DNA from 3 places in the Bradyrhizobium sp. TM102 genome. Region 1 is predicted to be linked to each of the others. Evidence: predicted binding sites of a transcription regulator. Region 1 holds the regulator's gene; each other region holds the start of a gene.
What was found. The regulator LexA, encoded in region 1, represses DNA repair genes until DNA is damaged. The targets are predictions, from matches to a motif close to TGTTCNNNNTGTGTTCNG.
Positions count from the first base shown of each region.

Region 2: the regulator LexA is predicted to act here: its motif matches at 8,177-8,194, upstream of GDN70_RS00975 (helicase-related protein).
Region 3: the regulator LexA is predicted to act here: its motif matches at 5,637-5,654, upstream of GDN70_RS05935 (DNA recombination protein RmuC).

Region 1 covers NZ_AP021855.1:3,985,950-3,996,562, reverse strand. Annotated here, with positions in the region: gene glp (gephyrin-like molybdotransferase Glp) at 1-762, shown strand, start outside; gene lexA (transcriptional repressor LexA) at 939-1,640, shown strand; gene GDN70_RS34990 (hypothetical protein) at 2,210-2,644, shown strand; gene GDN70_RS19115 (GAF domain-containing protein) at 2,861-3,802, shown strand; gene GDN70_RS19110 (ComEC/Rec2 family competence protein) at 3,812-6,088, opposite strand; gene GDN70_RS19105 (DUF2171 domain-containing protein) at 6,185-6,418, opposite strand; gene GDN70_RS19100 (SgcJ/EcaC family oxidoreductase) at 6,621-7,007, opposite strand; gene GDN70_RS19095 (glutamine--tRNA ligase/YqeY domain fusion protein) at 7,015-8,691, opposite strand; gene gltX (glutamate--tRNA ligase) at 8,858-10,297, shown strand; gene gltA (citrate synthase) at 10,445-10,613, shown strand, end outside.
Region 2 covers NZ_AP021855.1:201,179-211,791, forward strand. Annotated here, with positions in the region: gene GDN70_RS00945 (SURF1 family protein) at 1-508, shown strand, start outside; gene GDN70_RS00950 (ATP-binding protein) at 480-1,883, shown strand; gene GDN70_RS00955 (response regulator transcription factor) at 1,873-2,406, shown strand; gene GDN70_RS00960 (CarD family transcriptional regulator) at 2,600-3,403, opposite strand; gene fdxA (ferredoxin FdxA) at 3,747-4,085, opposite strand; gene GDN70_RS00970 (S4 domain-containing protein) at 4,218-4,448, opposite strand; gene GDN70_RS00975 (helicase-related protein) at 4,498-7,908, opposite strand; gene GDN70_RS00985 (DUF3108 domain-containing protein) at 8,636-9,499, opposite strand; gene rpmB (50S ribosomal protein L28) at 10,003-10,314, shown strand; gene GDN70_RS35355 (toll/interleukin-1 receptor domain-containing protein) at 10,502-10,613, shown strand, end outside.
Region 3 covers NZ_AP021855.1:1,269,399-1,280,011, reverse strand. Annotated here, with positions in the region: gene dapD (2,3,4,5-tetrahydropyridine-2,6-dicarboxylate N-succinyltransferase) at 156-1,001, shown strand; gene GDN70_RS05960 (DUF805 domain-containing protein) at 1,224-1,877, shown strand; gene dapE (succinyl-diaminopimelate desuccinylase) at 1,874-3,040, shown strand; gene truA (tRNA pseudouridine(38-40) synthase TruA) at 3,172-3,909, opposite strand; gene fmt (methionyl-tRNA formyltransferase) at 3,916-4,851, opposite strand; gene def (peptide deformylase) at 4,990-5,514, opposite strand; gene GDN70_RS05935 (DNA recombination protein RmuC) at 5,685-6,884, shown strand; gene GDN70_RS05930 (MFS transporter) at 7,026-8,390, shown strand; gene GDN70_RS05920 (hypothetical protein) at 8,508-8,945, opposite strand; gene recR (recombination mediator RecR) at 8,973-9,575, opposite strand; gene GDN70_RS05910 (YbaB/EbfC family nucleoid-associated protein) at 9,577-9,897, opposite strand; gene GDN70_RS05905 (DNA polymerase III subunit gamma/tau) at 9,926-10,613, opposite strand, start outside.

The DNA.
Region 1 (10,613 bases):
CGTCTGACAGAGCGCGATCTCGCCCTCGCCGCTGGAATGAATCACCCGCAACTCGCCGTCTGCCGTCGTCCGAAGGTCGCGATCCTCGCCACCGGCGATGAACTGGTGATGCCGGGCTCGACGCCCGGGCACGGCCAGATCGTCTATTCCAACGGCTATGCCCTGCACGCGCTCGCCCGCAGCGAGGGCGCCGAGACCATCGACCTCGGTGTTGCCGCCGATACGCTGGAGGCCACCACCGCCGGCATCCGCCGCGCGCGCGAAAGCGGCGCCGACGTCCTGGTCACGACCGGGGGCGCATCGGTCGGCGACCACGATCTGGTCCAGCAGGCGCTGAAGGACGAAGGCATCGCGTTGGCGTTCTGGAAGATCGCGATGCGGCCCGGCAAGCCGATGATGCACGGACGCTTAGGGACGATGGGCGTCATTGGCCTGCCCGGCAATCCCGTGTCGTCCTACGTGTGCGCCTTCCTGTTCATGGTGCCGTTGATTCGCGCGCTGTCGGGCCGTTCGGTGATTCATCACCATCGCGAGCGCGCCGTGCTGGGCCGCGATCTCGGCGCCAATGACCAGCGCGAGGATTATCTGCGCGCGCGCCTGGAGCCGCGCGACGACGGCACGCTCGTCGCCCTTCCCGTCAGCCATCAAGACTCCTCTCTGCTTGCGAATCTTGCTGCAGCACAGGTACTTCTCGTGCGCGCACCGTTTGCGCCAAAGGCCGAGGCCGGCAGCCCCTGCGAAGTGCTGCGGCTCCCCGTCTGAACTGCGCGGCCACACGCATTCCGCGAGTTTCGCTCTGTTCACGGTAAATTAAGCAGTTGCGGAACATGTATCGAACATATAGTGTCCGTTCATGATTTGTTTCGAGGATGTAGCGGCTTATCGCTGAACTCATCGTCTCGGAATCGAACGACATCAACCGGGGGACTTTGGTCGAGATGTTAACGCGCAAACAATACGAGCTTCTGCGGTTCATCAGCGAACGCTTGAAGGAAAGCGGCGTGCCGCCGTCCTTCGACGAGATGAAGGATGCGCTCGACCTGCGCTCGAAGTCAGGCATCCACCGCCTAATCACCGCACTGGAGGAGCGCGGCTTCATCCGCCGGCTGCCCAACCGCGCCCGGGCCATCGAAGTGATCAAGCTGCCGGAGCTCCAGGCTGCCGCCGGCAACCGACGCGGCTTCACGCCAAGCGTCATCGAGGGCAATCTCGGCAAGCTACGCGCGAGCTCCAGCCCGTCCGCGGACGAGGGCGAGCGGCCCGTTGCGGTGCCCGTGATGGGTCGCATCGCGGCCGGCACCCCGATCGAGGCGTTGCAGACCCGCAGCCACACCATCAGCGTGCCTCCAGACATGCTCGGCTCCGGCGAGCATTACGCGCTCGAAGTGCGCGGCGATTCCATGGTCGAGGCCGGCATCCTCGACGGCGACATGGCGCTGATCCAGCGCAACGAGAGCGCCGATACCGGCGACATCGTGGTGGCGCTGATCGACGACGAGGAAGCCACGCTCAAGCGCTTCCGCCGCCGCGGCGCCTCGATCGCGCTGGAGCCCGCCAACGCCGCTTACGAGGTGCGCATCCTGCCGCCGAACCGCGTGAAGATTCAGGGCAAGCTGATCGGGCTTTACCGCAAGTACTGATACCGGAGTCTTCAGCGCCTCGCGCGCGCCTTCGGTCGGCATCGCCGATCAGAGATTGGAGCGGATGATGGTCCGCTCCGGCTGGATAGTCTTTCTGGTTCTGCCCAGATTGTCCGGCCCCTCCCCCTTTCGCGACATCCTCGGCAGGCCGCGGGAAGCAACATCGCTTCGCGGCCTTTCGAGTTCGAGGGGGACAGCCCAAATGCGCCGGATCGTTTGAGCGCAGCCGCAGCAACGCTGGTCGCATCATGTCGCATCATCATGTCGGCTAGGACACGGCCGTGATCCAGAAAATCCGCAACGACCGCAATGCAGCGCGCACGCAGCCGAGCTGACGATACTCGGGCTGGCTGGTTTCGCCTCGTTGACGCGCGCCTGCCAAATGCACGGAAGCCGACTTTGTTCCTATCGACTTCGGAAAAGATGGAAAAGATAATGTGATCGGGGCTCGCGGATCCCAGCCGCAGATTTGCCTACAACCAAGCAGACCGTCACGTGCTTCCACTCTGGTAGGGGCCTGCGCCTCCAAAAGGGGTGCGGGTCGCTATCTCTGCATAGAGGAGCACCCGATGTGTGACTACAGCCTGCATGCCGTCGCGACGCGCCCCGCAGAAGTCGGCGAGACGATCGTCACGACAACATTCCGCGGCACCTCGACGCGCGGCTTCGCCTCCGAAGCCGATCTCTCCGTCGCGGTCTGCCTGCTGCCGGGAACGGAGCTCGCCTTCGCCGATAACGTCCGTTACGACAACCGCTGGATCTGGACGCGCACCGTCAACTCCCGCGTCGGCAAGTTCGGCAAGATCGATCCGCACATTCCCGATCGCCATCATGATGCGATCGAATTCCCGGACGGCAAATCCGTGCTGGTGACGCAGCTCGTCGAGGGCCAGCGCGCAACCGTGCTGCAACTGCCGGTGACCCAGCCGATCGGCGAGCGCGAGCACAAGCCGCAGATCATCGCCGACAGTCGCCCGACGGTCACGCGACTGCCGATCGGCTGACGCCCTCCGGCCCGGCGGGTCCGGGGCCAGGATTGAAATGCCGTCGCCGGCCGATGCCGGCGAGCCCGGTGGGTTTGTGTTTCACGAAATTCGATCGGCGAGCGCCGCCGCACCTCGTCGCCGCACGAAGTTTGGGCCGTCCTGCCTGAATTTTGAACCTCCGCTCCGCAGCCAAATGACCGATGCTGTCGTGGTTTGAGGCGGCGGACACGCTCGATGAAAACCTTTATTCGCGTTGTTGAACTCTGGGTGCCTGACCGGACGCGCATGCGGCTGGAATTCGGCGGCGGCCTTTACGATGAAGGGCTGTCCGCGTTCAAGGCCGTCAGCGAAGAGCTGCACTTCGGATATGACGAGGGGCTTCCAGGCAAGACCTGGGCCTGCGGCCATCCCGTCATCCTCACGAAATTCGCCAACTCCTATTTCAAGCGGACCGATCAGGCCGTCGCCGCCGGCCTCACCTGCGGCGTGGCGGTGCCGGTGTTTGCAGGCGAATTTCTGCAAGCCGTGATGGTGCTGTTCTGCGGCGACGACGAGGCGCATGTCGGCGCGATCGAACTCTGGCACAACGATCCTGATCTCTCCCACGAGATGGGCCTCGTCGACGGCTATTACGGCGCGGCGGACATGTTCGAATTCAACTCGCGCCACACTAAATTTCCTCGCGGCTTCGGACTTCCCGGACGCACCTGGAAGGCGGGCCTGCCGCTGATCATCAAGGACCTGCACGACGCCAAGAGCTTCCTGCGCTGGGAGGACGCAGCCAAGGTCGGGATCAATCTGGGTGTCGGCGTGCCCTACCGAACCGGCACCGACCAAACCTGGGTCCTGACTTTCCTCTCCGCGCAGGCAACGCCGATTGCGCGACGCTTCGAGATCTGGGTCCCGAACGAGGCCCGTTCGGCGCTGGTCTTTCGCGCCGGCGATTGCAGCGCGCAGACCGACCTTGCCGCCCGCTATGCCGCCAATTCCATTGCCAGAGGCGAAGGCAGCATCGGCGGCGCCTGGGCCGCCGGCATGCCCGCGCTCAACGACGATCTCACTCATGACGGCTCGATCGCGGGCTCTGAGGCCTGCGCAGCCGGGCTGAGCCGAATGGTGGCCCTGCCGGTCATCGGCAAGGCAAAGCTCGAAGCCGTGCTGGCCTGGTATCTGTAATCGATGGCGTCAATCGTCGGCCTGCAAGTCGGTCTCCGATGGCGTTGCGTCGCGGCTGCGGGGAGCCGCCTTCTGCGCAAGGCTGCCGTCGAAGTCACCTTCGCCCGCACCGGCCGGTAACCACGGGCGGTTCGTGCCTCTTGCCCTCACCGCCTGAACCGAAAAGCCGTCGCCACGCCGGGTCAATGCCAGCGCGCCCTGGCGAGCGAGCCGCTGCCGATCCACCACCATCGCCGCACAATCGGGCGGCGCGGGCCTTGACGTCACCACCAGTGCAGCCCGGTTGCAATCGTCCGCCAACGCGTCGATGCGCGAGGCCAGCGCGACCAGCCGTCCGTCTGCGAGCGGCGTTACGCAGCCCGACTCGTCGCACGATATGCCGCTCGCCAGCGCGCTACTGCCGGCATCGCGCGGATCGGCGTCGGCAGCCAACCACTCCCTCAGCACGAAATTGTCCTTGCCTGCCCTGATCAGATGCAAACGCCCGTCCCCGCCCCGCACCGCGACGCTCGCGCCGTCCCCGGCAATCAGGATATCGGGCTGGCGCACCGACAGCCCCCAGCCGATGGAAACCAGCAGCACGACGGCACCGCCCCAGCGCAACGGCGTACGCAACAGGCCCATCACGATGACCCCCAGGCTCGCTGCGATCAGCGGCGCGATGCCGAACGCCGGGATGCGGCCGACCGCGCCCGGCAATGCCGCCACCCAGCGCGAGACCGCGACCATCCAGTCGATGCCGATCCCCATCAGCCACCAGAACACGCCGTCGAGCCCGAACGGCGCTGCGAGCAATCCCAGCAGCCCCGCCGGCATCACCAGCGCCGAGACCACCGGCATCGCACCGAGATTGGCGAGCACGCCGTAGGGCGTGACGCGGTGGAAGTGGAAGGCGGCGTAGGGCGTGGTCGCAAGCCCGGCGATCAGCGAGGCCAGGAATAGCATCGCGATCTCGCGGCCGCCCCACATCGCGACGCGCGCGGTCGCCGAATGATCGGGTGAGGCAAACAGGTTCGGCATGCCGATCTGTACCAGCGCGACGAGACCGAGCGTCGCGGCAAAGGACATCTGGAAACTCGGATGCACAAGCGCTTCCGGCGCGACCGCGAGCACGATCAGCGCCGCCACCGCGAGCGTACGGAAGGTGATGGCGCGGCGATCGACCATCACGGCGATCAGCACCACCGCCGTCATGAAGAACGAACGTTGCGTCGCGACCTCCGCGCCAGACAAGAGCAGATAGAACGCAGCCGCCACCAGCGCTGCGGCCGCCGACCATTTCTTGATGGCAAAGCCGGCCGCCAGTCCCGGGATCAAGGCCAGCAGTGCGCGCACCGCGAAGAAGACGACGCCGGCGACGACCGCCATGTGATAGCCGGAGATCGACAACACATGGCCGAGCCCCGAGATGAACATCGCGTCGTTGACCGGCGTGGAAATCGCATCGCGCCGCCCGGTGAGCAGCGCTGTCGCGATCGCGCGGTTGTCGCCCTCGAGCGTGGCGCGGATGCGGGCGTCGATCGCATCGCGCAGGCCCTGCATGAAGGCGGCATAACGCAGCCGCAGGCCGCCGGCATCGGGCGGGACTGAAGCCGTGATCGCGCCCATCACGAAGCCGGAGGCGCCGATGCCCTGAAAGAACATGTCGCGCGAAAAATCGTAGCTGCCGGGGCGCACCGGCGAGAGCGGCGGCATCAGCCGCGCCTTGAGCTGCACGAAGCTGCCGACCTCGGGCGCAGTGCCCTTGCGCACCGACAGGCGGACGCGTTCCAGCTTGACCTCGCTGCGCTGCGCCTCCATGGCCGTGACGCGCAGCACGAAACGATCGGTTCGCTCGCGGATATCGCGGGCCTCGACGAAACCCGACAGCGACACTGAATAGAGCGGCTTGGCCAGCACGGGGTGGGCGATGCGCGCCGTCTTCCAGGTTGCCACGGCAAAGCCGGAAGCGACCGCCGCAATCATGATCGCAGGCGCAAACAGCCGGCTCCGCCGCAACAGCACCGCGCCAAACGTGAGCGCGATAGCCGTCGCGGCAACGACCCACAGCACCGGCTCATGATCGGCGGCAAAATAGAGTGCGATGCCACCGCCAAAGGCGACAGGCACCCACGGCAACAGTCGCCCGGCGCCGGCCTCCGCGCGGGCCCATTCACGCAGCGTCTCGACGATTGCCGACCAGGCGCCAAAGCCCGCCGGCACCAAGCCGCCCGCCTGCGCAGCACGACCGACCGGCCACGTCCCGGCTATACCCTGGGACCGTGCTGGCCGGCCCGGCTCCGCCATATCCCTGCACCCTACGCGACGCGATTGTCGCCAAGGCTACCGGAACGTGCGGCCGCGCGAATAGCGGTACAAATCGAGAACGACGGGGGCCTCCCCCTACTTTTCCTCTTCCATCGTCACGGCGACATTCGCCTTGGCCGACAGCCGCACCTTGTTACCCTCGACACCGGCGACGAGGCCCTTGTCGATGAAATGATGGTGGCCCTTGTGGCTGCCCTCGCCGCTGTCCTTCTTGGTCAGCTTGATGCGATTGCCTTCGACCTTGTCGACCGTGCCGACATGAACGCCGTCGGCGCCGATGACTTCCATATGCTCTGCAATGTTCTGCATGGTGGGATCCTTGGTTGGAGCCACCTCAACGCGCGGAGAGAGCTTCGGTTCGTATTCTGCTGTCATTCCGGGGCGCGCCACTTGGCGCGAGCTATGATGCGCAATTGCGCATCGGAGAATCCATAACCACAAGCTGGGGTTATGGATTCCGGGCCTGGCCCTTCGGGCCATCCCGGAATGACAAACTGATGAAGAGCGCCAATCAGATCAGCGGCGCCTTCGCCGAAGCGTGGTGATTGACGATCTTCCAGTCGCCGTCCTCGCGGACGATGACCCAGCTCATCTTGACGACGAGATCAGGGCGCTCGCCGGCAAGGTCGAACGAGATGGTCGCGGCCATGTTGATCAGATCGGGGCCGGCCTGCGCTGCGTTCACGTCGGAGAATACGGCGCTCGGCTTGCGCCAGCGCGGCAGGCCGTTGAAGTAATCGGCAACACCGTCCCTGCCCCGATAGAGTTTCGGGTTCGAGCCGAAGAAGAACGCGTTTTTCGCATAGAGCGACGAGAGCGCGGCCGCATCGAGCGTCGCGAAGCCGGCGCACCATTTCGCGATGATGGCGGAAACGATGGCGTCGGCTTCGTTGCTCATATGCGCATCACCCCTTTGCGACTTCCTTCGCGAAGGTGTCGCGCAGGCCGATGGTGCGGGAGAACACCGGCTTGCCCGGCGTCGAGTCCTTGTCGCGGACGAAATAGCCCTGCCGCTCGAACTGCATCGGCTCGGTCGAATTGCTCGCTGCGACCGATGCCTCGATCCGCGCGTCGCTGAGGATCTCCAGCGAGTTCGGATTGAGATCGGCCGCGAAGTTTTGGGCGTCCGGGCTCGGATTGGCGAACAGCTGGTTGTAGATGCGGATCTCCGCGGGCACCGACGCCGCCGCCGGCAGCCAATGCATCGTCGCCTTGACCTTGCGGCCGTCGGGCGCGTTGCCGCCCTTGGTCGCGGGATCATAGGTGCAGCGCAGCTCCACCACCTCGCCCTTGTCGTTCTTGATCACGCCGGTGCACTTGACGAAATAGGCGTAGCGCAGTCGCACCTCGTTGCCCGGCGACAGGCGGAAGAACTTCTTCGGCGGGTTCTCCATGAAGTCGTCCTGCTCGATATAGAGCTCGCGGCCGAACGTGATCTTGCGCGTGCCGGCGGACGGGTCATCCGGATGGTTGATCGCCTCGAGCTCCTCGGTCTGCCCTTCCGGATAGTTCTCGATCACCACCTTGAGCGGCCGCAGCACGCCCATGCGTCGCTGCGACGTGCGGTTCAGCTCCTCGCGGATGCAGAACTCGAGCATGCCGACGTCGACCACGCTGTTGGCCTTGGCGACGCCGATGCGCTTGACGAATTCACGCAGCGCGGCCGGCGGCACGCCGCGGCGGCGCATCCCCGCCATGGTCGGCATCCGCGGATCGTCCCAGCCCGCGACATGGCCGTCGCGGACGAGCTGGGTCAGCACGCGCTTGGACAGCAGCGTATAGGTCAGGTTGAGCCGCGCGAATTCATACTGGTGCGGCTGCGACGGCACCGGCAGTTTTTCGATGAACCAGTCGTAGAGCGGCCGGTGGTCCTCGAACTCCAGCGTGCAGATCGAATGCGTGATGCCCTCGATCGCGTCCGACTGGCCGTGCGCATAATCGTAGCTCGGATAGATGTGCCACTTGGTGCCGGTGCGCGGATGATGCGCATGCAGGATGCGGTACAGCACGGGATCGCGCAGATTGATGTTGCCGGCTGCCATATCGATCTTGGCCCGCAGCACCCGCGTGCCGTTCGGGAATTCACCGGCCTTCATGCGGCGGAACAGGCCGAGGTTTTCGTCCACACTGCGGTCGCGGAACGGCGAGTTCTTGCCGGGCTCGGTCAGCGTGCCGCGCGAGAGGCGGATCTCCTCCTGGGTCTGGTCGTCGACATAAGCGAGGCCGTCGCGGATCAGCTGCTCCGCCCATTCGTACAGGCGGTCAAAATAGTCGGAGGCAAAGAACAGGTTCTTGCCCCAGTCGAAGCCGAGCCAGCGCACGTCGGCCTGGATGGAATCGATATATTCCTGCTCTTCCTTGACCGGGTTGGTGTCGTCGAAACGCAGATGGCAGCGGCCCGGAAACTCCTGGGCGATGCCGAAATTCAGCGCGATCGACTTGGCATGGCCGATATGCAGATAGCCGTTCGGCTCCGGCGGGAACCGGGTCACGATCTCCCTGTATTTGCCCTGGTCGAGGTCGGCCTGGACGATGTCACGAATGAAATCGCGCCCAACCTCAGCTGCCACCGGTTCTGTCATTACGAAAATCCTGTCGGGAAATCAGCGGTTCTTCTGCCAAATTCGGGAGGCTGAGCCAAGAGCTTAAGCAGGCCTCAAGCGGGGCCTGGCAGGTCCGCCGACGGGCTTTGTTTATGTCCCGTTCCTGCTATACACCACCGCCTCCAAAGCATAGGCCCTGCCAAGAATGACCAATTCCGTCGTCACGCGCTTCGCTCCCTCGCCGACCGGCTTCCTCCATATCGGGGGCGCCCGCACAGCGCTATTCAATTGGCTGTACGCGAAGAAGCACGGCGGCAAGATGCTGCTGCGGATCGAGGACACCGACCGGGAGCGCTCCACCGAGGCGGCGATCGGCGCCATTCTCGATGGTCTGAAATGGCTGGAGCTCGGCTGGGACGGCGAGGTCATCTACCAGTTCAGCCGTGCCGCGCGCCACCGCGAGGTCGCCGAGCAGTTGCTCGCCGACGGCAAGGCCTATCGCTGCTACGCCACCGCCGAGGAACTCGCCGCCATGCGCGAGAAGGCGCGCGCGGAAGGGCGCACCCGCCTCTATGACGGGATGTGGCGCGACCGCGATCCCGCGACAGCCCCGTCCAACGTCAAGCCGACGATCCGCCTGCGCGCGCCGCAGACCGGCGAGACCGTGATCGAGGACCAGGTCCAGGGCCGCGTGGTCTGGCAGAACGAGAACCTCGACGACCTCGTGCTTTTGCGCGGCGATGGCAACCCGACCTACATGCTCGCCGTGGTGGTCGACGATCACGACATGGGCGTGACCCATGTGATCCGCGGCGACGACCATCTGATCAACGCCGCGCGCCAGAAGCAGATCTACGATGCGATGGGATGGGCTCTGCCGAGCATGTCCCACATTCCGCTGATCCACGGCCCGGACGGCTCGAAGCTCTCCAAGCGTCACGGCGCGCTCGGCGTCGATGCCTACCGCGCCATGGGATATTTGCCGGCCGCGCTACGCAATTACCTCGTCCGGCTCGGCTGGAGCCATGGCGACCAGGAGATCTTCTCGACCGAGGAGATGATCGCGGCGTTTGACCTCGCCAGCGTCGGCCGCGCCGCTGCCCGCTTCGATTTCGCCAAGCTGGAAAACCTCAACGGCCACTACATCCGCCACGCCGACGATCAATCACTCGTGAAGATGTTCGAGGACGTGCTCGACCATCTCGTGCCCGCACGCGACGAGATTAAGGCCAAATTAAACGACACTACGCGCGCCCAGCTTCTCAAGGCCATGCCGGCCCTGAAGGAGCGCGCCAAGACGCTGATCGAGCTGATCGACAGCGCCTATTTCATCTTCGCCGACCGGCCGCTGGAGCTCGATCCCAAGGCACAAGCGCTGCTGACGCCAGAGAACCGCAAGCTGATCGGCCAGCTTCATTCCGCGCTGGAGAAAGTCGAGATATGGAGCGGCGCCACCACCGAAGCCGCGCTACGCGCTTTTGCCGAGGAAAATAGTCTCAAGCTCGGCGCGGTCGCCCAACCCTTGCGGGCCGCGCTGACCGGGCGGACGACGTCGCCTGGTATATTTGAGGTTTTGGACGTCCTGGGACGCCAGGAAAGCCTCGGCCGGCTTGAGGATCAGTCCAAGGACCAGACTAAGACGTAAGTCGAGCATGCGTGCGGTGATCTTGCAGCGCACACAGCAATAATATACCCATCTCCCCCGTACCTTCTGGAACATCCGGCCTGCCCCATCATCTCGCAAAGGGGGCCTCCGGCTCCGGCCCGCTTCACATTTCATCGGGGACCTACGATGGACGCAAAACCGAGCAATAAGACCGCTACGCTGACGGTCGGAAACAAGAACTACGATCTCCCGATCCACAGCGGCAGCGTCGGGCCTGATGTCGTCGATATCGGCAAGCTCTACGGCCAGTCCGGCCTGTTCACCTACGATCCCGGCTTCACCTCCACCGCGAGCT
Region 2 (10,613 bases), 3.6 Mb from region 1:
GACACCGCTCCAGCGCAGCGACGGCACACAGGTCCTGGTCAATCGCGGCTTCGTGCCGTCCGAGCGGCGCGACGCATCGACGCGCCGGGACGGCAATCCGGACGGCCAGGTCGAGATCACCGGCCTGCTCCGCATCACAGAGCCGAAAGGCGGATTCCTCCGGAACAACGTGCCCCAGCACAACCGCTGGTATTCGCGCGATGTCGCCGCGATTGCGACGGCCCGCGGTCTGCACGATGTCGCGCCGTTCTTCGTCGATGCCGATGCCGGATCACAATCCGGCAGCGGGCCGATCGGCGGATTGACCGTGGTCAGCTTTCCCAATAACCACCTGATCTACGCGCTGACGTGGTTCGCCCTGGCTTTCATGCTGGCGGGTAAACTCTTCGTCACATTCGGCGGCGGGCTGTTCCGCCGCAAACGCTTCGTCCACGAACCGGCCGGCGGCTCCGATGCCGTCGCCCGCAGGACGGGATCAGATGCTGGAACGATCGTCGAACAGGCCTGACGACGGGAAGACGCTTTCCCAACCATTTGCGCATGACGGGCTGGCCGTCACGCTGCAATCGCAGGCCGACGCGCGCAGCGAGCTGATCGGCACGACTCCGACCGACGACGAGACCAACCGCAAGAACATGGCGCTGTTGATCCAGCTGCGCTGGACCGCGGTGGTCGGCCAGATCGTGACCATCGGCGGCGTGCATTTTGGGCTCGGCATTCCCCTGCCGCTGGAGCGGATGGGCGCGGTGATCGGCGCGCTGGTGCTGCTCAACGTCTCCAGCCTCGTCTGGGTGCGCCATCGCGCCGCGATCACCAACAACGAGCTGCTGGTCGCCTTGATGCTGGACGTCGCCGCGCTGACCGCGCAGCTCTACCTCTCCGGCGGCGCCACCAATCCCTTCACCTCGCTGTTCCTGCTCCAGGTGACGCTCGGCGCGGTGCTGCTCGATGCCCGCTCAACCTGGTCGCTGGTCGCGCTGACCTGCGCGAGTTTTGTCTGGCTGACGCTGGCATACCGCCCGCTGGACCTGCCGCCCAACCCATTGAGCGAGACCTACACGCTCACGGTCGCCGGCATGCTGCTGGGCTTCGTGCTCAACGCCGTGCTGCTGGTCGTGTTCGTCACGCGCATCAATCGAAACCTGAGGGAGCGCGACGCGCATCTGGCGGCCTTGCGCCAGCATGCCGCCGAGCAGGATCACATCGTCCGCATGGGCCTGCTCGCCTCCGGCGCGGCCCATGAGCTCGGCACGCCGCTCGCCTCGCTGTCGGTGATCCTCAGCGATTGGCGCCGCATGCCCGATCTTGCCGCCGATCAGGAGCTCGCCGAGGACCTCGCGGAGATGGAGACCTCGCTGCAACGCTGCAAGTCGATCGTGACGGGGATCCTGGTCTCGGCGGGCGAAGCACGCGGCGAAGGCTCATCGCCGACGACGGTGACGGCCTTCGTCACCGCCCTGGTCGACGAATGGCGCGACGCGCGCTCGGCGCGGACGCTCTACTTCGTCAATACGTTCGGCGCAGACGTCGCCATCGTCTCCGACATCGCGTTGAAGCAGGTCATCTTCAACGTGCTCGACAACGCCTACGAGGTCTCGCGGGAATGGGTCGAGCTCGTCGCCGAGCGCGAGGGCGACAATCTCGTGCTGTCGATCAGCGATCGCGGCCCCGGCTTTGCGCCGGAGATGCTGGCGCAGCTCGGAAAGCCCTATCACTCGAGCAAGGGCCGCGCTGGCGGCGGGCTCGGGCTGTTCCTGGTGGTGAACGTCGTGCGCAAGCTCGGAGGCAGCGTGACCGCCGAGAACCACAGGAAGCGCGGCGCCACGGTCCGCCTCACGCTGCCGCTCGCAACGTTGGCGATCGGAGGGAATTTTGACGCCTGACCGTTCGCTCATCGTCGTCGAGGACGATGCCGGCTTTGCGCGCACGCTGAAGCGCTCGTTCGAGCGCCGCGGCTATGATGTCGTGCTCGCCGCCTCGATCGAGGACGTGCGGAACGTGCTGGAGGAACGCTCCTTCGGCCACGCCGTCGTCGACCTCAAGCTCGGCGGCGCCTCCGGCCTTGCCTGCGTCGAGCTCCTGCACACGCATGATCCTGACATGCTGATCGTGGTGCTCACAGGCTTTGCCAGCATTTCGACCGCCGTCGAGGCGATCAAGCTGGGCGCCTGCCACTATCTCGCAAAGCCCTCGAACACCGACGACATCGAAGCCGCCTTCAACAAGGCCGAAGGCAACGCCGAGGTCGCGCTCGATGCACGGCCGACCTCGATCAAGACGCTGGAATGGGAGCGCATCCACCAGACCCTGATCGAGACGGATTTCAACATCTCGGAAGCGGCGCGAAGGCTCGGCATGCACCGGCGCACGCTGGCGCGCAAGCTCGAGAAGCGGCCGGTGAAGTAGGCCTTCACCAAGGTCTCACCGCCGTCATTCCGGGGCGTGCGGAGCACGAGCCCGGAATCCATCAGGCGGCAAAGACGGTGGTTGAATGGATTCCGGGCTCTCGCTTCGCGAGCCCCGGAATGACGGCTACGACCCCAAACAAAAAGCCCGGCGCGAGGCCGGGCTTTTGATTGCTTGCGCAGAACGAAGTTGCTTACGCGGCCTCGTCGGCGACCGTGGTGTCGTCGCCATCGGTATCGTCGGCATCGCCCTCGGCATCCGCCTCGCCCTCGGCGGCTTCCGCCTTGGCGTTGCGGCGCGGGCTCTTGGCAAGCTGGGCCTCGATCTCCTTGACCGCTTCGGTCTCGGTCGAGTGCTGCACCACCGCGATCTCGCGGGACAGACGATCGAGCGCCGCTTCATAGAGCTGGCGTTCGCTGTAGGACTGCTCCGGCTGCGACTCCGAGCGATAGAGGTCGCGCACGACTTCCGCGATCGCGACGATGTCGCCCGAATTGATCTTCGCTTCGTATTCCTGGGCACGGCGCGACCACATGGTGCGCTTGACGCGGGCGCGGCCCTTGAGCGTCTCCAGCGCCTTCTTCACCAGCGCCGGCTCGGACAGCTTGCGCATGCCGACATTGGCGACCTTGGCGGTCGGCACGCGCAGCGTCATCTTGTCCTTGATGAAGTTGATGACGAACAGCTCGAGCTTCGCGCCGGCGATCTCCTGCTCCTCGATGGCCAGGATCTGGCCGACGCCGTGAGCGGGATAGACGACGAATTCATTGGCCTTGAAGCCCTGACGCTGGGTCACGACCTTCTTTTCCTCGACCTTCGGCGCAGCGGCCGCCGGCTTCACGGCGGGCTTGGCGGCAGCAACGGGAGCCTTGGCAGGAGCAGCAACGGGAGCCTTCGACGCGGCGGGCTTGGCAGCGGGAGCCTTGGCGGCAACGGGCTTGACAGCAGGCTTGGCAGCGGTCGCTTTCGCGGCCGGTTTGGCAGTCTTGTTAGGCATTGCGCTTCTTTTGTTCTTCGAGGACTTTGCAGCCGGCGCCTTCGTCGCGGTCCGACCCTTGGATGCGCTACGGCTGGCCGCGGCGACTTTTTTGGCCTCCTTATGGGAAGCCCTCGCTGAAGTACTCTTTTTACGCGTTTTCTGTGACACAGCCTGCGCGCGGAAACTGCCACGCCCCTGTTCGACATTTGGTTTCACGGGAACCCAGCGGGGCCAACGGGGCTGACGGGTTCGGCTTAATGTGCCCAATATAGCACATTTCCCGCAAAAATCAATGATTTAGGGGTCTTGAGGGCTGGTTTTCGGCGGCAGCGCCGCTATTAGGGTTAAGTTTGAGCCCGATTCAGTCGCCGGAGCCGGGGTTCGGAGAAAAATATTTCTCGAACTTGCCTTCCATGCCGTCGAATTCCTTGGCGTCGGCAGGTGATTCTTTCTTCTGGGTGATGTTCGGCCAGCTCTTGGCGTAGTCGGCGTTGACCGAAAGCCACTTTTCCAGGCCCGGTTCCGTGTCCGGCTTGATGGCGTCGGCGGGGCATTCCGGCTCGCACACGCCGCAATCGATGCACTCGTCCGGGTGGATGACGAGCATGTTGTCACCCTCGTAGAAGCAATCGACCGGGCAGACCTCGACGCAGTCGGTGTACTTGCACTTGATGCAGTTTTCAGTGACGACGTAAGTCATCCAACGCTCCGAAAAGCTCTTTTAGAAGTCGCGGCTTGCGTAGCGCGGATGGCCGGGCGCCGCAAGGTCGGGAAGGCCCGATCATGACCGCTTTGTGTGTTTGATCGACCAAGAAGTGAATTCGAAACGCAATTAATTGCGTTTCGCTTCGCTTAGCTCCTCGAAGAGCACCCGCGCCGCGGCAGCATCGCCACGGCGCTCGCTGAAGCCGGTGACCTTCAACACCCGCACGGTGCGATCGAGCGCGACGGTGATGACGTCGCCGATCTTGATCGCATGCCCAGGCGACTTTTCGCGCTCACCATTGACGCGAACGTGGCCCGACCCGACGAGCTCGGCCGCGGAAGTGCGCGCCTTCACCACCCGCGCGTGCCACAACCATTTGTCGAGGCGCTGCCGCTCGGTCGTGGGATTACTCCTTCCGACCAGACAGCTGCTCTTTCAGCGCGGCGAGCTTGGCGAAGGGCGAGTTCGGATCGGCCGGACGATCGCGCTCGCGCGGGTTTGCGCTCGAGGCGTAGGGACGCAGCGACGGTCCGCCCTGGCGGTCGCGGCCCTTGTCGCGATCACGGCCGCGGTTGTCACGGCCCTTGTCGCGATCTCCGCCGAACTTGCCCTTGTCGCGATCGCGTCCCTTGTTGTCGCGATCCTTGCCCTCGAAGCGGCGATTCCTGTCGTCGCGCCCCTCGGGACGCGGCGCGCCTTCGCCACCTTCGCGCGGCTTGCGGAAGTCTCTGCCACCGTCCCTGCGATGGCCGCCATGACGCTGGCCCGGCTTCGCGCCGTCGGCTGCTTCGCCGGGCGCGGCGCTCGCTGCACCGGGGGCAGCGCCAGCTTCAGCACCGGCCGGCGGACGTTGATGGTGGTGACGCTGGTGGCGATGGCGCTCGTGGCGCGGCTTGCGGTCCTCGTGACGGCCGCCGGGACGCCAGACCTCGATCAGCTCGGGCTCGGCGGGCGTCGCCGCAGCTTCAGGCGCGGCGGCGTCGGGTGACGCGGCGGCTTCGGTTGCGGCGGTCTCGGCCGGAGCGGCTTCGAGGCCGGCAGCCTCGACGGGCGCAGCGGGCTCTTCCGCCGGCGGCGCAATGCCGGGGGCGTCTTCGGGCGTGACGGGGGCCTCCGGAGAGGCTTCCAGCACGGGCTCGGCCTCCTGAGCCGGCTCGTCCTGCAGCTCCATCCCGGGCGCATCTTCAACGGTGACCGGCTCGGCGACCGCTTCGGTGGAGGCCTCCGCCGGCAGGCCGGCAACGGCCTCCGCCGCGGTCTCGGTCGAGGAGTCGGCGCTTGCTTCAGCCGGCGGCGTCTCGGCCGCGACCGTTTCCACCAGGGCCGGCTTTTGCGGCAGCGGCGGACGCTTCTCCATGCGATAGCCGAGCGCACGCAGCACCGAGGCGAAATCCTCGCCTGCGGAGCCGGTGAGCGAGGTCATCGCCTGCGTCACCACGAAACCGCGGCCGTCGAAGGCGCCGGCCGGCTTTTCGCCGGACGCGTTCTCGCGCCAGGCCAGCGCCGGGCGGATCAGATCGGCAAGACGCTCCAGGATGTCGACGCGCACGGCGCGTTCGCCGGCCTGCTTGTAGCCGAGCACGCGATAGGCATCGCGCGGCAGCGCCTTGTCGACCGGGAACGAGGTACGGCCCGAGCTCGCCAGATGCTGCGCGCCCGACAGCGAGGACAGATCGACATTGTCCTGCTTCAGCGCCCACAACAGCGCTGCCAGCGCGCGCGCGGCAGGCTTCAAAAGGCCCGGGAAATAGATGTGATAGGCGCCGAAACGGACGCCGTATTTGCGCAGCACCGCGCGCGAGGGCTGGTCGAGATCCTTCAGCTCGTTCGCGATCTTGGGCCGCTCCAGCACGCCGAGCGCCTCGACGAGCTGATAGGCGATGCCGCGGGCGATGCCGGTGACGTCCTCGGCCTTGGAGAGCTCGAACATCGGCCCGAGCAGCTTCTCGACATGCGTCTTGAGCCAGAGCTCGAGCCGGGCCTGCACTTTTTCGCGCGGCGCCCCGGTGAGACGCTCGTCCGAGATGATGCGGATGCGCGGATGCAGCGCCTCCTCTGCGGCAGACAGCCGCGCCACGGCGTCGCCGGTCCAGCGGATGGTGCCTTCCGAGGTCAGCACGAACTGATCGTCCGGCGCGTTGCCGAGCTTTTCGGCGCGCGTGTTGATCTCGCCGGCGAGCACTGCTTGCGCTGCAGCCTGCAAGGCTTTCGCATCCGAACCAGCTTCCGCCGCATCCGGTGCAAAGGTGAAGCCGTCGAGGCGGCCGATGACATGGCCTTCGACGATGACTTCGCCGGTCTTGCCGATTTCAGTATTCAAGCTCGTGTTCTCCCGCAGGCGGCGCATCAATACACTGGTCCGGCGATCAACGAAACGCTCAGTCAAGCGTTCATGGAGCGCATCCGATAATTTATTTTCGACCTCGCGGGCGATCCCCTGCCAGCGTTCGGGATCTTTCAGCCAGTCCGGGCGGTTGGCGACGAAGGTCCAGGTGCGGATCTGCGCGATCCGGGCCGACAGCGTGTCGATGTCGCCGTCGACGCGGTCGGCCTGGGTGATCTGGGCCTCGAACCAGGCGTCGGGGATGCAGCCCTTCCGCATCAGGAAGCCGTACAGCGTGGTCACCAGCTCGGCATGGGCGGCCGGCGACAGTTTCCGGTAATCGGGGACCTGGCAGGCCTCCCACAGCCGCTCCACCGCCGCCTTGCCATGCGCGATATCGCGCACCTCGACGTCGCGGGCGGCATGGTCGAGCACGCGCATGTCCTCGGCGACAGGGGCGCGCGTCAGCGCCTCGTGGCCGGGGGCGAGGTTCAGGGACACCTGGAGCGCGCCGAGCGAGGAGAAATCCAGCCTGGCGTTGCGCCATTGCAGCATCTTCACGGGATCGAAGGTGTGGTTCTGCAGCGCGTTGACGAGCTCGGGCTCGAACGGCGCGCAGCGGCCGGTGGTGCCGAAAGTGCCGTTGCGCGTGGCGCGGCCGGCGCGCCCCGCGATCTGCGCGAATTCGGACGGCGTCAGCCGGCGGAACTGGTAGCCGTCGAACTTGCGGTCGGAGGCGAAGGCGACGTGGTCGACGTCGAGATTGAGGCCCATGCCGACGGCGTCGGTGGCGACGAGATAGTCGACATCGCCGTTCTGGAACATCGCCACCTGCGCATTGCGCGTGCGCGGTGAGAGCGAGCCCAGCACCACGGCGGCGCCGCCATGCTGGCGGCGGATCAGCTCGGCGATGGCGTAGACCTCATCGGCCGAGAACGCGACGATGGCGGTGCGGCGCGGCTGGCGCGTGATCTTGCGATCGCCGGCGAATTCCAGCTGCGACAGGCGCGGCCGCGTGATCATGGAGACGCCCGGCAACAGCCGCTCGATGATCGGGCGCATCGTGGCAGCGCCCAAGAGCAGCGTCTCGTCGCGGCCGCGGCGGTTGAGGATGCGATCGGTGAAGACGTGGCCGCGTTCGAGATCGCTGGCGATCTGGACCTCGTCGACGGCGAGGAAGGAGACGTCGAGGTCGCGCGGCATCGCCTCGACGGTCGACACCCAATAGCGCGGGCTCTTCGGCTTGATCTTCTCCTCGCCGGTGACGAGCGCGACCGCCTCGGCTCCGACCCGCGCGGCGATCTTGTTGTAGACCTCGCGCGCCAAGAGGCGCAGCGGCAGCCCGATCATCCCGGAAGGGTGCGCCAGCATCCGCTCGATGGCGAGATGGGTCTTGCCGGTGTTGGTCGGCCCGAGCACCGCAGTGACGCCGGCGCCAGGCACGCGATCGGACGGCGCGCGCTCGGAAGCGAAGGGGGAGGAGGAAAAGGGCATCTGGGGGATTAGGTAGTGGCGATTTGGGCGAATGTCAGTGCTGTCTGAGGCGGGGGACCTGGCCCCTCATCCTGAGGAGCGCGTCAGCGCGTCTCGAAGGATGAAGGCCCGGCTGGTGCCGTTGAGCAAGCCAAGCCCCTCGCCCTTCGAGACGGCCGCTTGCGCGGCCTCCTCAGGGTGAGGGGCACACTGAGCGTGCTGACACACGCTTCCCAAACCTCGCGCAACTGTCTCACTTTGCGACGCTTTTCCCGTTGGTCTTAAGCTTCGGAACGACTCTAGAACGAATCGCGGCCGAATCGCTGACTCCCCCCGGAGTCATGTTCCGTTCACGCAACATGTCGCGGGAGTCTTGTTGGCTGCAACTAGATGGAGTTTTGGGCTGCCGTACAAGTGACGTTTCGATGGCGCAAAGCCTTAAGTTGGGGACGGCGCGGAGTCGAATCAGAATCGGGGAGGAGTCAAATGGATTCCGGGACCGGAGCCGCCGGGACCAATTTTTGCGAAAACAACCCCATGCACAGTAGGCAAGTGATTGATTTTGCAAAACCTTCACGCAGCCAAAAACTCTGCTCGTCATTCCGGGGCGCGCCTCTTGGCGCGAGCCCGGAATCCATCGTGCAGCGGAGACTGTCTCACGATGGATTCCGGGTTCGCGACTGCGTCGCGCCCCGGAATGACGGCCGAGAGAGAGGGTAGAGAGAGAACGCGCTACGGCAGCCGCCGCTTACTGCGTCTTCGCCACCCTTGGCGGCTGGGCCGTGGTGATGAAGCTGGTCGCTTCCAGCATGGCCGGCCCCAAGGGCGTCGGCACTTTCAGCCAGAACGGGACCAGGACGCGGGTGCCGGCGACCGGGGCAAACGCGATCTCGATGTTGCGCTGGGCGGCGAGGTATTTGATCACGGGGCGGTCGGGGATGTAGCCGGCGACGGGCACGAAATAGAGCGAACAGACCACCACCGGGCCGTGATACCCCTTCTCCGCCTTCACGTTCTCCATGCGCTTGAAATCAAGCTTCAGATCGTAGCGCATGCGGCCGTCGAACACGGGGGCCGAGTTGTGGCAGGCGTCTGGCGAGACTGGGTCGCCATTGCCGGGCACGCGCAGCAGCGAGGCCGTCATGGGATCCCAGACGCCGCGGCGATGCGCGTCGGTGACGACGATACGGTCCGGATCGACCGGCGGCTCCGGCAGAATGGCAAAATCCTTCACATTGCCCTTGTCGAGCGTGATGCGGATCTCTTCGGTCTTCTTTGAGGTGGTGGTGGAGGCCTGATAGCCGGTCGCCACCAGCGCGCCGCCAACGATGCGCCCTTGGCTGGCGCCGGTGCCGGACCCGCCGGTGAACGACTTCAGCAGCCCCGAGGTGCCGCCGGCGGCCGCCGCCGAGAACACGTCGTCCTGGATGTCGATGTTCCATGCGCCCTTGCCGACGGGAATGCCGGCCAGCGAGGCCTCATATTGCGCCTCGAGCTTGCCCTGCGCCGCCGCGGGCACCGCGCCCCACGCCACGGCCAGGCCGCAAAGCGCCGCCAGCCAGCCGGCAAAGCGCGGACGGACTGAGCGCTCTTCTGGCGCAAGAGGGGACATTGCGAGCACGAAACAATCCAATCGGGGCGCGACGGTTGTTACTTAAGCCAAAAACCGCGGCAAACAATGTGTCCGGGCGCATGAGGCCGGGAACTCCACCGGAGTCTTCGGTCGCGAATACGCCCTTTATGTGATGGTAAGGCGCGACAAACATTGCCGTTTTGGTGATCGGCTTCGCCTCTCCCGCTGCCTTTTCCCCCTCGCCCCGCTTGCGGGGAGAGGGTCGGGGTGAGGGGGCTCTCCGCGAGGGCGGTGATAGTTGAGGTCATAGGCGGCCCCTCCCCCGCGGAGACGCCCCCTCACCCGGAATCCGCGCTATTCGCGCGCATTCCGGCCTCTCCCCGCAGGCGGGGAGAGGCGAAAAGACCGTCCAAAACCTTGACTGCCCGCCCCTTCCCCCCTATACGTCCGCCCGCTCCCTGCAAGGACGAAAGAATTAGCCCCCGTGGCGCCCAGAATGGCGGCCGCACTCGTTAGGGGTTCGAAACTTAAGGATTTCTACCATGTCTCGCCGCTGCGAACTGACGGCCAAGGGCCCCCTCGTCGGCCACAAGGTCAGCCACTCCAACATCAAGACCAAGCGCCGCTTCCTGCCGAACCTGGTCAACGTGACCTTCATCAGCGAAGCCCTGGAGCGCAACGTGCGCCTGCGCGTCTCGACCAACGCGGTCAAGAGCGTCGACCACAATGGCGGTCTCGACGCCTTCCTGCTCAAGGCCAAGGCCGACTTGCTGTCGCCGCGCGCCCTCGAGCTGAAGCGCGCCATCCAGAAAAAGGTCGGCCCGACGGCTGCACCGGCCAAGAAGGCCAGCTAGTTTTTCCAGAATTGGGCGGGGGCTAAGTTGCGTCGCGTGGCGTAGGCTTGGCCAGTAGAGTTTGCGTTGCGGCCGGATCGGAAGATCCGGCCGTTTTTGTTTTGTGGGGGGCAACAACCTAAGGTGTCGATCGTTGCCCGCGAATCGCGCAAAGTACTAAGATTGCTTGTAGTCGAAAGGACGTCAGATGGTGGCGCTCCGTGACTCTGTATTTATTAGTCACGCTACTCCCGAAGATAACGCTTTCACTCTTTGGCTCGGAGGACGTCTGACCGCGCTGGGTTATCACGTATTTGCCG
Region 3 (10,613 bases), 2.7 Mb from region 1:
GGCTATGGGTCCCGGATCGGCGCTCCGCTTCGCTGCGCTTGTCCGGGACGACAGCGGAGTATGGACGACGGCGGAGTATGCCTTGACTCCGCCCGCCCAAATCCCGAAAAAGCGCCCCAATCCGTCAAATTCCTGCTTCCCCAGAGGAAATCCCGATGTCCCTCCAAGCCCTCGAATCCACCATCAACAGCGCCTTCGACGCGCGCGACGGCATCTCGACCTCGACCAAGGGCGAGGTGCGCGAGGCCGTGGACCAAGCACTGGAGATTCTGGACAAGGGCGAGGCGCGCGTTGCCGAGCGCGGCAGCGACGGCAAGTGGAAGGTCAATCAGTGGCTGAAGAAGGCCGTGCTGCTGTCGTTCCGCCTCAACGACATGGGCGTCATTCCCGGCGGATCCGGCAAGGCGACCTGGTGGGACAAGGTGCCCTCGAAGTTCGAAGGCTGGGGCGAGAACCGTTTTCGCGACGCCGGTTTTCGTGCCGTACCCGGCTCGGTGGTGCGCCGCTCGGCCTTCATCGCCAAGAACGTCGTGCTGATGCCGTCCTTCGTCAATCTCGGCGCCTATGTCGATGAGAGCACCATGGTCGACACCTGGGCCACCGTCGGCTCCTGCGCCCAGATCGGCAAGCGCGTGCACATCTCCGGCGGCGCCGGCATCGGCGGCGTGCTCGAGCCGCTGCAGGCCGAGCCCGTGATCGTCGAGGACGATTGCTTCATCGGCGCGCGCTCCGAGGTCGCCGAGGGCGTGATCGTGCGCAAGGGCGCGGTGCTGGCGATGGGCGTGTTCCTGGGCGCCTCGACCAAGATCGTCGACCGCGAGACCGGCGAGGTCTTCATCGGCGAAGTGCCCGAATATTCCGTCGTGGTGCCCGGCGCGCTGCCCGGCAAGCCGATGAAGAACGGCCAGATCGGCCCGAGCACCGCCTGCGCCGTCATCGTCAAGCGCGTCGACGAGCGCACGCGCTCCAAGACCAGCATCAACGAGTTGCTGCGGGATTGAGTTCGGCGCACACCGCTGTCGTCCCGGCGAAGGCCGGGACCCATACTCCGAGGCCGTGGTTTGGCGAAGACTCGTCGTTCGGTACGACTATCTTTCTACTGTCGATAGATCACGCGGTATGGGTCCCGGCCTTCGCCGGGACGACACCGGAGCCCTATCGAACCCACCCCCTCTCCATCGCGACCAAATATCGGGCGGCTCCTCCCGCCCGGAGCCGTTCGCATGGACTGGATCTGGTATCTGTTCCGCTTCGACGGCCGCATCAACCGCGCGTTGCTGTGGCAGGCGCTGCTGATCGTCGCGCTGCTGGCGGGCTTGCTGGAGATTGCCGGTCAAGTCATCGGGATCGTCGGAGGGACGAGGTCCACCCTGAAGCTCGGAATTGAGCTCGATTTCGACTTCGGTCTCGACGGCCTCTTCAAGCTGGTCGACCCCCGCGTCTCCCACGCGCTGGCATCGGCCGATCTCGCGGGCTCGATCCTCAAGGCGTCCGGCATGGCGCTGTTCTTCTGGATCTATCTCGCGACGGCGATCAAGCGACTCCATGACCGCGACAAGAGCGGCTGGTGGATCGTTCCGTTCTTCTTCTTGCCCGGCCTGTTCAGCCAGTTCGCGGACCTGCTGCCCAAATCAAGCTGGATATTTTCGCTCAACCTGACTGCCGCACTGCTGTGGCTGTGGGGCCTCGTCGAAATGTTCTGCCGGTCCGGCACCTCGGGCCACAACCGGTTCGGCCCTGATCCGCTCCTCGATATCGAGGACAGTTCGGCATCCGCCGCCTCCCCTGCGAAAGGCTGGGACCAGAGCCGCGAGATCGAAATTGTCCCGCCCCGCGCTAGCCCACCCGGCGGCATGCATGTTAAGCGGGGCGCATGACCGATGCTCTCTCCATTGCCCGCGATCTGATCCGCTGCCCCTCGGTAACCCCTGAAGATGCCGGTGCGCTCGGGGTGCTCGAAAAAGCCCTCACCGCCGCCGGCTTCGCCTGCCACCGCGTGACCTTCAGCGAGCCCGGCACCGCCGACGTCGACAATCTCTATGCGCGGATCGGCACCGAAGGCCCGCACATCACCTTTGCCGGCCATACCGACGTGGTGCCACCCGGTGACGAGAGCGCCTGGAGCATCGGTGCGTTCTCCGGAGAGGTGAAGGACGGCGTCCTGCACGGCCGCGGCGCGGTCGACATGAAGGGCGGCATCGCCTGCTCGGTCGCCGCGGTGCTGGAGCATCTCGCCGCCAATGACGGCAAGCCGCGCAACGACGGAAAGGGCTCGATCTCGTTCCTGATTACGGGCGACGAGGAAGACGTCTCCATCAACGGCACCATCAAGCTATTGAAATGGACGGCCGAGCGCGGCGAAAAATTCGACCATTGCGTGCTGGGCGAGCCCTCCAATGTCGAGACGCTCGGCGACACCATCAAGGTCGGCCGCCGCGGCTCGCAATCCGGCACGCTGTACGTGGACGGCGTGCAGGGCCATGTCGCCTATCCGCATCGCGCCTCCAATCCGGTGCCTGACATCTCCAGGCTGATCGTTGCGATCTCCGACGAGCCGCTCGACCATGGCAGCGCGCAATTCCAGGCCTCCAATCTCGAATTCACCTCGGTCGACGTCGGCAACAAAGCGAGCAACGTCATCCCCGGCGAGGCCCGCGCAAAATTCAACATCCGCTACAACGACAACCACACCCAGGCCTCGTTGCGCGAGCTGGTCGAGACGCGGCTGACAAAAGCCTGCGGCAACCGCATCAAGGCCCGCATCGTCTGGGAGCCCTCGAACTCCAACGTGTTCGTCACCAAGCCCGGCCCGTTCACTGATCTCGCGGTGTCCGCGATCGAGGAGGTGACGGGGCGGAAGCCCGAGCTGTCGACGAGCGGTGGCACGTCGGACGCAAGGTTCATTTCCAGCTATTGCCCGGTGATCGAATTCGGTCTGGTCGGCCAGACCATGCATCAGGTCGACGAGCGGGTGCCCGTCAAGGATCTGGAGAAGCTGACGCAGGTCTATCGCGGGATTTTGACGCGGTATTTCGGGTAGGTGCGGTCATTGCCAAGTATTCCGCCGTCATGCCCGGGCTTGTCCCGGGCATCCACGTACTTCAGTCCCAGCAAGAAAGATCGTGGATGGCCGGGACAAACCCGGCCATGACGGTGTGGCGGCATCACGCGCTAATAGTCCACCTTCATCAGATACAGCCCATCCGGCGGGGCGACGATGCCGCAGGCGGCGCGGTTGCGCGCCTCTAACGCTGCGGAGAGGTCTTCGGCGGTCCAGCGGCCCTCGCCGACCCAGATCAGCGAGCCCACCATCGAGCGCACCTGGCTGTGCAGGAACGAGCGCGCCGAGGTGACGATGGTGATCTCGCGGCCGTCACGCAGCACGTCGAGCTGGTCGAGCGTCTTCTCCGGTGACTTGGCCTGGCACTCGGTGTCGCGGAACGTGGTGAAATCGTGCTTGCCGAGCAGACGCTGTGCCGCCACATGCATCGCCTCCGCATCGAGCCGGCGCGGCACGCGCCAGGCATGACCGATGTCGAGCGCGAGATTGGCGCGGGTGTTGATCACGCGGTAGCGGTAGTGGCGCTTCACCGCGGAGAAGCGCGCCTCGAACGTGTCAGGCACGATCTCCGCCTCCAGCACCGCGATCGGATGCGGGCGCAGATGCGCGTTGAGCCCATCGCGAAAACGGCCCGGCGGAAACTGCTTGTCGATATCGACATGCGCGACCTGGCCACGCGCATGCACGCCGGCATCGGTGCGGCCGGCGCCATGCACCCGCAAATCCGCGCCGGTCATCGCCTTCACGGCCGCCTCCAGCGCGCCCTGCACCGAAGGCAGCGTGTCCTGCACCTGCCAGCCGAAAAACGGCGCGCCGTCATACTCGATGGTGAGCTTGTAGCGGGGCATCGCTGATCAGTTGAACCTCGCTCCCGCCTTCAGCGGCACGCCGCGCAGGAAATCCGCGGCCTGCATCCGGCCCTTGCCTTCGCGCTGGAGCTCGATGATGCGGATGGCGCCCTCGCTGCAGGCGATGGTGAGCTTGTCATCGAGCACCTCGCCCGGCGCGCCCGACCCCTTTGCCAATTCACACCGCAGGATCTTGACGCGCGCATTCTCGCTGACGCCGGCAAGCTCGGCCCAGGCGCCGGGGAATGGCGACAGGCCGTGGATGTGACGCAGCACGGCACGCGCCGGCCTGGTCCAGTCGATGCGCGCCTCGGCCTTGTCGATCTTGGCGGCGTAGGTGACACCGTCCTCGCTCTGCTTCTTGAGCTGGAGCCCATCGCGGGCGAGCGCGGCCATCGCGCGCACCATGAGATCGGCGCCGAGGCGAGAGAGACGATCGTGCAAATCGAGTGCAGTCATGTTGTCCGTGATCGCGAGGCGCTCGGCCATGGCGACGTCGCCGGTATCGAGACCGACGTCCATCTTCATCACCATCACGCCGCTCTCGGCATCGCCGTCCATGATCGCACGGTTGATCGGCGCTGCGCCGCGCCAGCGCGGCAGCAGCGAAGCGTGCAGATTGTAGCAGCCGAGTTTTGGCGCATCGAGGATCGCCTGCGGCAGGATCATGCCATAGGCGACGACCACGGCGGCATCGGCGTCGAACGCGCTGAACTCGTCGAGCGCTTCCTGGGTCTTCAGCGTCTTCGGCGTCCGCACGGGAATGCCGAGCTTTCGCGCAGCTTCTTCGACCGGCGTCGGCTGCAATTGCAGGCCGCGCCGCCCGCCGGGCTTCGGCGCGCGGGTGTAGACGGCGACGATCTCGTGGCCATGCGCGACCAGCTCGAGCAGCGTCGGCACGGAGAAATCGGGCGTGCCCATGAAGATCAGGCGGAGGGGCATGTGGCGAGACAATCCTCGGAAACGAGCAACGTACTCGTCATGGCCGGGCTTGTCCCGGCCATCCACGTTCTTCCGGCCTGCGGCGGCACAGAACGTGGATGTCCGGCACAAGGCCGGGTATGACGGCGGAGAACGTGGTTACTCCGCGCGCTTGGCGGCCTTCTCGAACTTCTTCATCACGCGGTCGCGCTTGAGCTTCGACAGATAGTCGACGAACAGCACGCCGTTGAGATGGTCGATCTCGTGCTGGATGCAGGTGGCATAGAGGCCTTCGGCGTCCTCCTCGTGCACCTTGCCGTCGAGATCGGTGAAGCGCACGCGCACCTTCGCAGGGCGCTCGACCTCCTCGTAATATTCGGGGATCGAGAGACAGCCTTCCTCGTAGACCGAGAGCTCCTCGGACGAGGCGATGATCTCGGGGTTGATGAAGACGCGCGGAAGCGGCGTGGTCTCGCCGTTCTCGTCGCGTTTGGCGAGGTCCATGGTGATCAGCCGCAGCGGCTGCGCGACCTGGATCGCGGCGAGGCCAATACCGGGCGCGTCGTACATGGTCTCGAACATGTCGTCGGCAAGCTTGCGAATCTCCGGCGTGACCTTCTCGATCGGCTTGGAGACCAGACGCAGCTGCCTGTCGGGCAGGATGATGATTTCTCTGAGGGCCATGGCCGCGATTTAAGCCGCGCGCCGGACGCGGTCAATCCGGCCGGGAACCCCGTTAACCCCTCGCTAACCATAAAACTTGAGGTTTCGTTAACCATAAAAATTAGGGGGCTATTAACCATAACCGTTCCCTCTTCGTTCGCTAAGGTCGGCGAATCGCGCTAGAAGGGCCCATGAACGAGATCATTTTCATGCTGGCCGACTGGCCGGTGCGCACGATTGATGCCCTGATCGGCTTCGGCGCCCTTGTCCTCACCCTGCTGGTGACGATCGCCGTCGTGATCGCCCGCTCGGGCCGGCGCGGCGCGGAACTCGCGATGGCGCATGCGATCCGGGCCGACGAGCTCGAGGAGCGCCTGAGCGAGGTGCTGCGCGCCCAGAGCGAATCCTCAGGGAGGGTCGACGCCATGACCCAGGCGCTGGCGGGACGCCAGGCCGAGATGGCGCGCGCGGTCAACGAGCGGCTGGATTCGGTCACCCATCGCGTCGGCCAGTCGATGGAACATTCGACGCGCAACACCATGGAGAGCCTGCGCGCGCTGCACGAGCGGCTCGGCATCATCGACAGCGCCCACAAGAACCTTACCGATCTCACCACCCAGGTGACGACCCTGCGCGACGTGCTCGCCAACAAGCAGTCGCGCGGCGCCTTCGGCCAGGCGCGGATGGAGGCGATCGTCCAGGACGGTCTGCCGAAGGGCGCCTACGAGTTCCAGTTCACGCTCTCGACCGGCAAGCGGCCCGACTGCGTCGTGTTCCTGCCAGACCAGCGCCCGCTCTGCATCGACGCGAAGTTTCCGCTGGAGGCGATGACGGCGCTGCACGACGCCCGCACCGACGAGGAGAAGCGCGTTGCCACGCAGCGGCTGCGCGGCGACGTGATGAAGCATGTCAGCGACATCGCGGAAAAATATCTCGTCACCGGCGAGACCCAGGAGATGGCACTGATGTTCGTGCCGTCGGAATCGGTCTATGCGGAAATCCATGACGGTTTCGACGACGTGATCCAGAAGGCCTATCGCGCCCGCGTGGTGCTGGTGTCGCCCTCGCTCTTGATGCTGGCGATCCAGGTCATGCAGCAGATCATGAAGGACGCGCGCATGCGCGATGCCGCCGACCAGATTCAGACTGAAGTGATCAAGCTCGGCGACGATCTGGGTCGTCTCAGGGATCGCGTGGTCAAATTGCAGAAGCATTTTTCCGATGCGAACGAGGACGTCCGCCAGATCCTGATTTCCGCCGACAAGATCGAGAAGCGCGCAGGACGAATCGAGGAGCTCGATTTCAGCAAGGCGGACGCGCCGGCCGAGGGACCGCGGCTGGTCGCGGGCGCGGGCGAGCTGTTTCCGCGGAAGCTCCAGGCGGGGGAGTGACACCGTTTCGTCATGGCCAGGCTTGTCCCGGCCATCCACGGACTTTTCAACGGCACCAAGAACGTGGATGCCCGGAACAAGCCCGGGCATGACGGGATTTGTGGCAGAGGCATCACCCCCAGAATCTGCTAACACCACCCCATGACCGCTCCCGACGCGACCTCCCCCGCCGCGACCTCCGTCCCTGCGCCCTCCTGGCGCGACAGCCTTGCCGTGTACCTGCAGCCCCGGGTGCTGATCGTGCTGTTCCTCGGCTTCTCCTCGGGGCTGCCGCTGGCGCTGTCGGGCTCCACGCTGCTGGTGTGGATGCGCGAGGCCGGGGTTGACCTGAAGACGATCGGGCTGTTCGCGCTGGTCGGCACGCCCTACACGCTGAAATTCCTGTGGGCGCCGCTGGTGGATGCGCTGCATGTGCCGCTGTTCACCCGCGCGTTCGGGCGGCGGCGCGGCTGGCTGCTGTTCTCGCAATTGCTGCTGATCGTCGCGATCCTGCTGCTGGCGATGACCGACCCGGCCAGCTCGCCGTTCTACGTCGCGCTGGGCGCGCTGCTGGTGGCGACGACGTCGTCGACGCAGGACATCGTGGTCGACGCCTTCCGCGTCGAGAGCCTGCCGGAGAGCGAGCAGGCCGCCGGTATGGCGGCTTACGTTGCGGCCTACCGCATCGGAATGCTGGTCTCGACCGCGGGCGCGCTGTTCATCGTCTCGGGCTTCGAAGGCACCGGCATACCCCGCACCTCGGCGTGGATGTGGGGCTATGTGGTGATGGCCGCGATGGTGCTGATCGGCACGATCACCGCGCTGGCCGCGACCGAGCCGGCGCAATCCGCACAGGCGGAAGCTGCGACACAAACCGAGACCGCCTTTGCGCGTGTGTTGAGCGCGGCGATCGGCGCGTTCTCCGAATTCCTGTCGCGCAAGGATGCTCTCGCCGCGCTCGCCTTCGTCGTGCTATTCAAGTTCACCGATGCCTTCTCGGGCACGATGACGGCGCCGTTCGTGATCGACCTCGGCTTCACCCGCAACGATTATGCGGCGATCGTGAAGGGCGTCGGCCTCGCCGCCACCCTGATCGGCGGGTTTGCCGGTGGTTTCGTCGCGCGGCGCTATCCGCTGGCAATGTCGCTCTGGATCGGTGGCGTGGTGCAGGCGCTGGCCAATTTGTCCTTTGCCTGGCTCGCAGTGGTCGGCACCAATCAATGGGCGCTGGCGCTCGCGATCTGTGCCGAGAACTTCACCAGCGCCATCGGCACCGTGATCTTCGTGGCCTACCTCTCGGCGCTCTGCCAGAACCCGCTGCACACGGCGACGCAATATGCGCTGCTCACCGCGCTCGCGGCGGTGGGGCGAACATATCTGTCGTCGAGCGCGGGCTATGTCGCGGACACCACGGGCTGGCCGCTGTTCTTCGTGATCTGCGTGCTGGTGGCAATCCCGAGCCTGGTGCTGCTCGCATGGCTGCAGAAGCGCGGACATTTCGAGGCGCTGGGGCCGGTGAGGGTGTGACGCTCTGTAGGGTGGGCAAAGGCGCACTTGCGCCGTGCCCACCATCGTTCCAAGCATTCGACACAGGCGGTGGGCACGCTTCGCTTTGCCCACCCTACGGCATCTCGATCTGCCCCCCTACTGCTTCTTGATCAAGCTCCACTTCGTGATCACGGCTTCGCTCATCTGGCCGGGATCGCTGGCGCAGGCGACTTCGTCGACCTTGACCGAGATTTCCTTGCCGACGAACGTCTTCAGCTGCGCGGCCTGCGCATCGCCGCTCGGAACGAGCTGGAACGTCTCGGGCCCGGTCTCGAGATTGCACAGCCCGTTCGGCGGCGGCAGGCGGCGCGGCTCGGACGTGATCTGGTAGGTCGCAACCCGCTTGCCGGCATTCTTGACGTCGCGCACTTTCAAGGCATTCAACTCGCCGGACAACACCTCGCCGGCGTTGATCGGCTTGCCGGGCTTGGACGGCGGCGGCGCCCCGTCGTCCTGCTGCGCGGAGATGGCCGGGCTCGCCAGCAGCATCATCGTCGCGACCAAAGCCAAGCGTGTGGCGAAAAGTTTCGTCATGTCGTCCGTTCCGTAAAGTCTGGATGGCTAGAACAGGGTACGCTGCCGCATCGCGGCCGATAGCGTACCTTCATCGAGATAATCAAGCTCGCCACCGACAGGCACACCATGGGCCAGCCGGGTTACTTTTACGTTGGCGTCCTGGAGCAGGTCGGTGATGTAGTGCGCCGTGGTCTGGCCGTCCACCGTGGCATTCAGCGCCAGGATGATTTCGTGCACCCGAGAATCATGCGCGCGCGCGACCAGCGCGTCGATGGTCAGATCCTGCGGGCCGACGCCGTCGAGCGGCGACAATGTCGCGCCCAGCACATGATAGCGACCCTGGGTCGCATTGGCCCGCTCCAGCGCCCAGAGATCGGCGACATCGGCGACGACGACGATGATGGCGTCATCGCGCTTGGGATCGGTGCAGACGGTGCAGGGATTTTGCGTATCGATGTTGCCGCAGGTCTTGCAGACCTGGACCTTGTCGAGCGCGACCTGCATGGCCGAGGCCAGCGGCATCATCAGCGCTTCGCGCTTCTTGATCAGATGCAGCGCCGCGCGCCGCGCCGAGCGCGGACCGAGGCCCGGCAGCCGCGCGAGAAGCTGCACCAGCCGCTCGATTTCGGGACCTGCAACCGCGCCCATCTTACTGGCCGAACAACCCCGGCGGCAGGCCGAGCCCGCCGGTCAGCGACTGCATCTTCTCCTGCATCGCGGTCTCCGCCTTGCGGCGGGCATCACCGAGCGCGGTGACGAGCAGATCTTCCAGCACTTCGCGCTCTTCCGGCTTCATCAGCGAGGGGTCGATCTTGATACCCTTGACGTCCATTTTCGCGGTCATGCGCACCGCGACGAGGCCGCCGCCGGAGATGCCCTCGACTTCCACGTTGGCCAGCTGCTCCTGCATCTCCTGCATCTTGGATTGCAGCTGCGCCGCCTGCTTCATCATGCCGAGAAAATCAGCCATCGGTGCTCGTCCTTGGAAAAAGATGGGCTCAGAGATCGTCGCCGTCGGAACCGTCGGGCGGATCGTCACTGCCATAGTCAGCGTTTATATTGGCTTCCGGCGTCTCGGGGGCAAGCCTGCGGACCTCGACAACCTTCGCGCCGGGGAAACGCGACATCACCTCCCGCACGCGCGGATCGGCCTCTGCGGTACGGGCATGCTCCTGCTTCGCCGCCTGGTTCACCGAGCGCAGCGTCGGCTGGCCCTGCTCGTTGGAGACGATCACCGTCCAGCGGCGGCCGGTCCACAGCTCGAATTTCTTGGCGAGCTCGGAGATCATGGTCTTGGAGGCGTTCGGCTCGAGCGCGACCTCCAGCCGGCCCTCCTCGAAACGGACGAGGCGCATGTCGCCCTCGAGCGCGCTCTTGGTCATGATGTCGCGCTTCTGCCCGGCGAGCGCGACGAGCTGGGTGAAGCTCGTGACGCGCAGCTGGGGCACCGCCCCTTGCGGATCCGGCGCGGGCGCCGCCATCTGCGGCCGCGCGCCGCCACCGCCGAACGAAGGCGGCGACGAGGTCGGCATGCGAACAGGCGCCGAGGAGGCCGTCGGCGCGGCCGGCGCGCTGCGTGCAGCACCGCCGCCGCTCGCGACCGGCGAGCCGCCGCCGTTCTGCTCCAGCATCCTGATCGCTTCGTCCGGCGTCGGCAGGTCGGCGACATAGGCGATGCGCACCAGC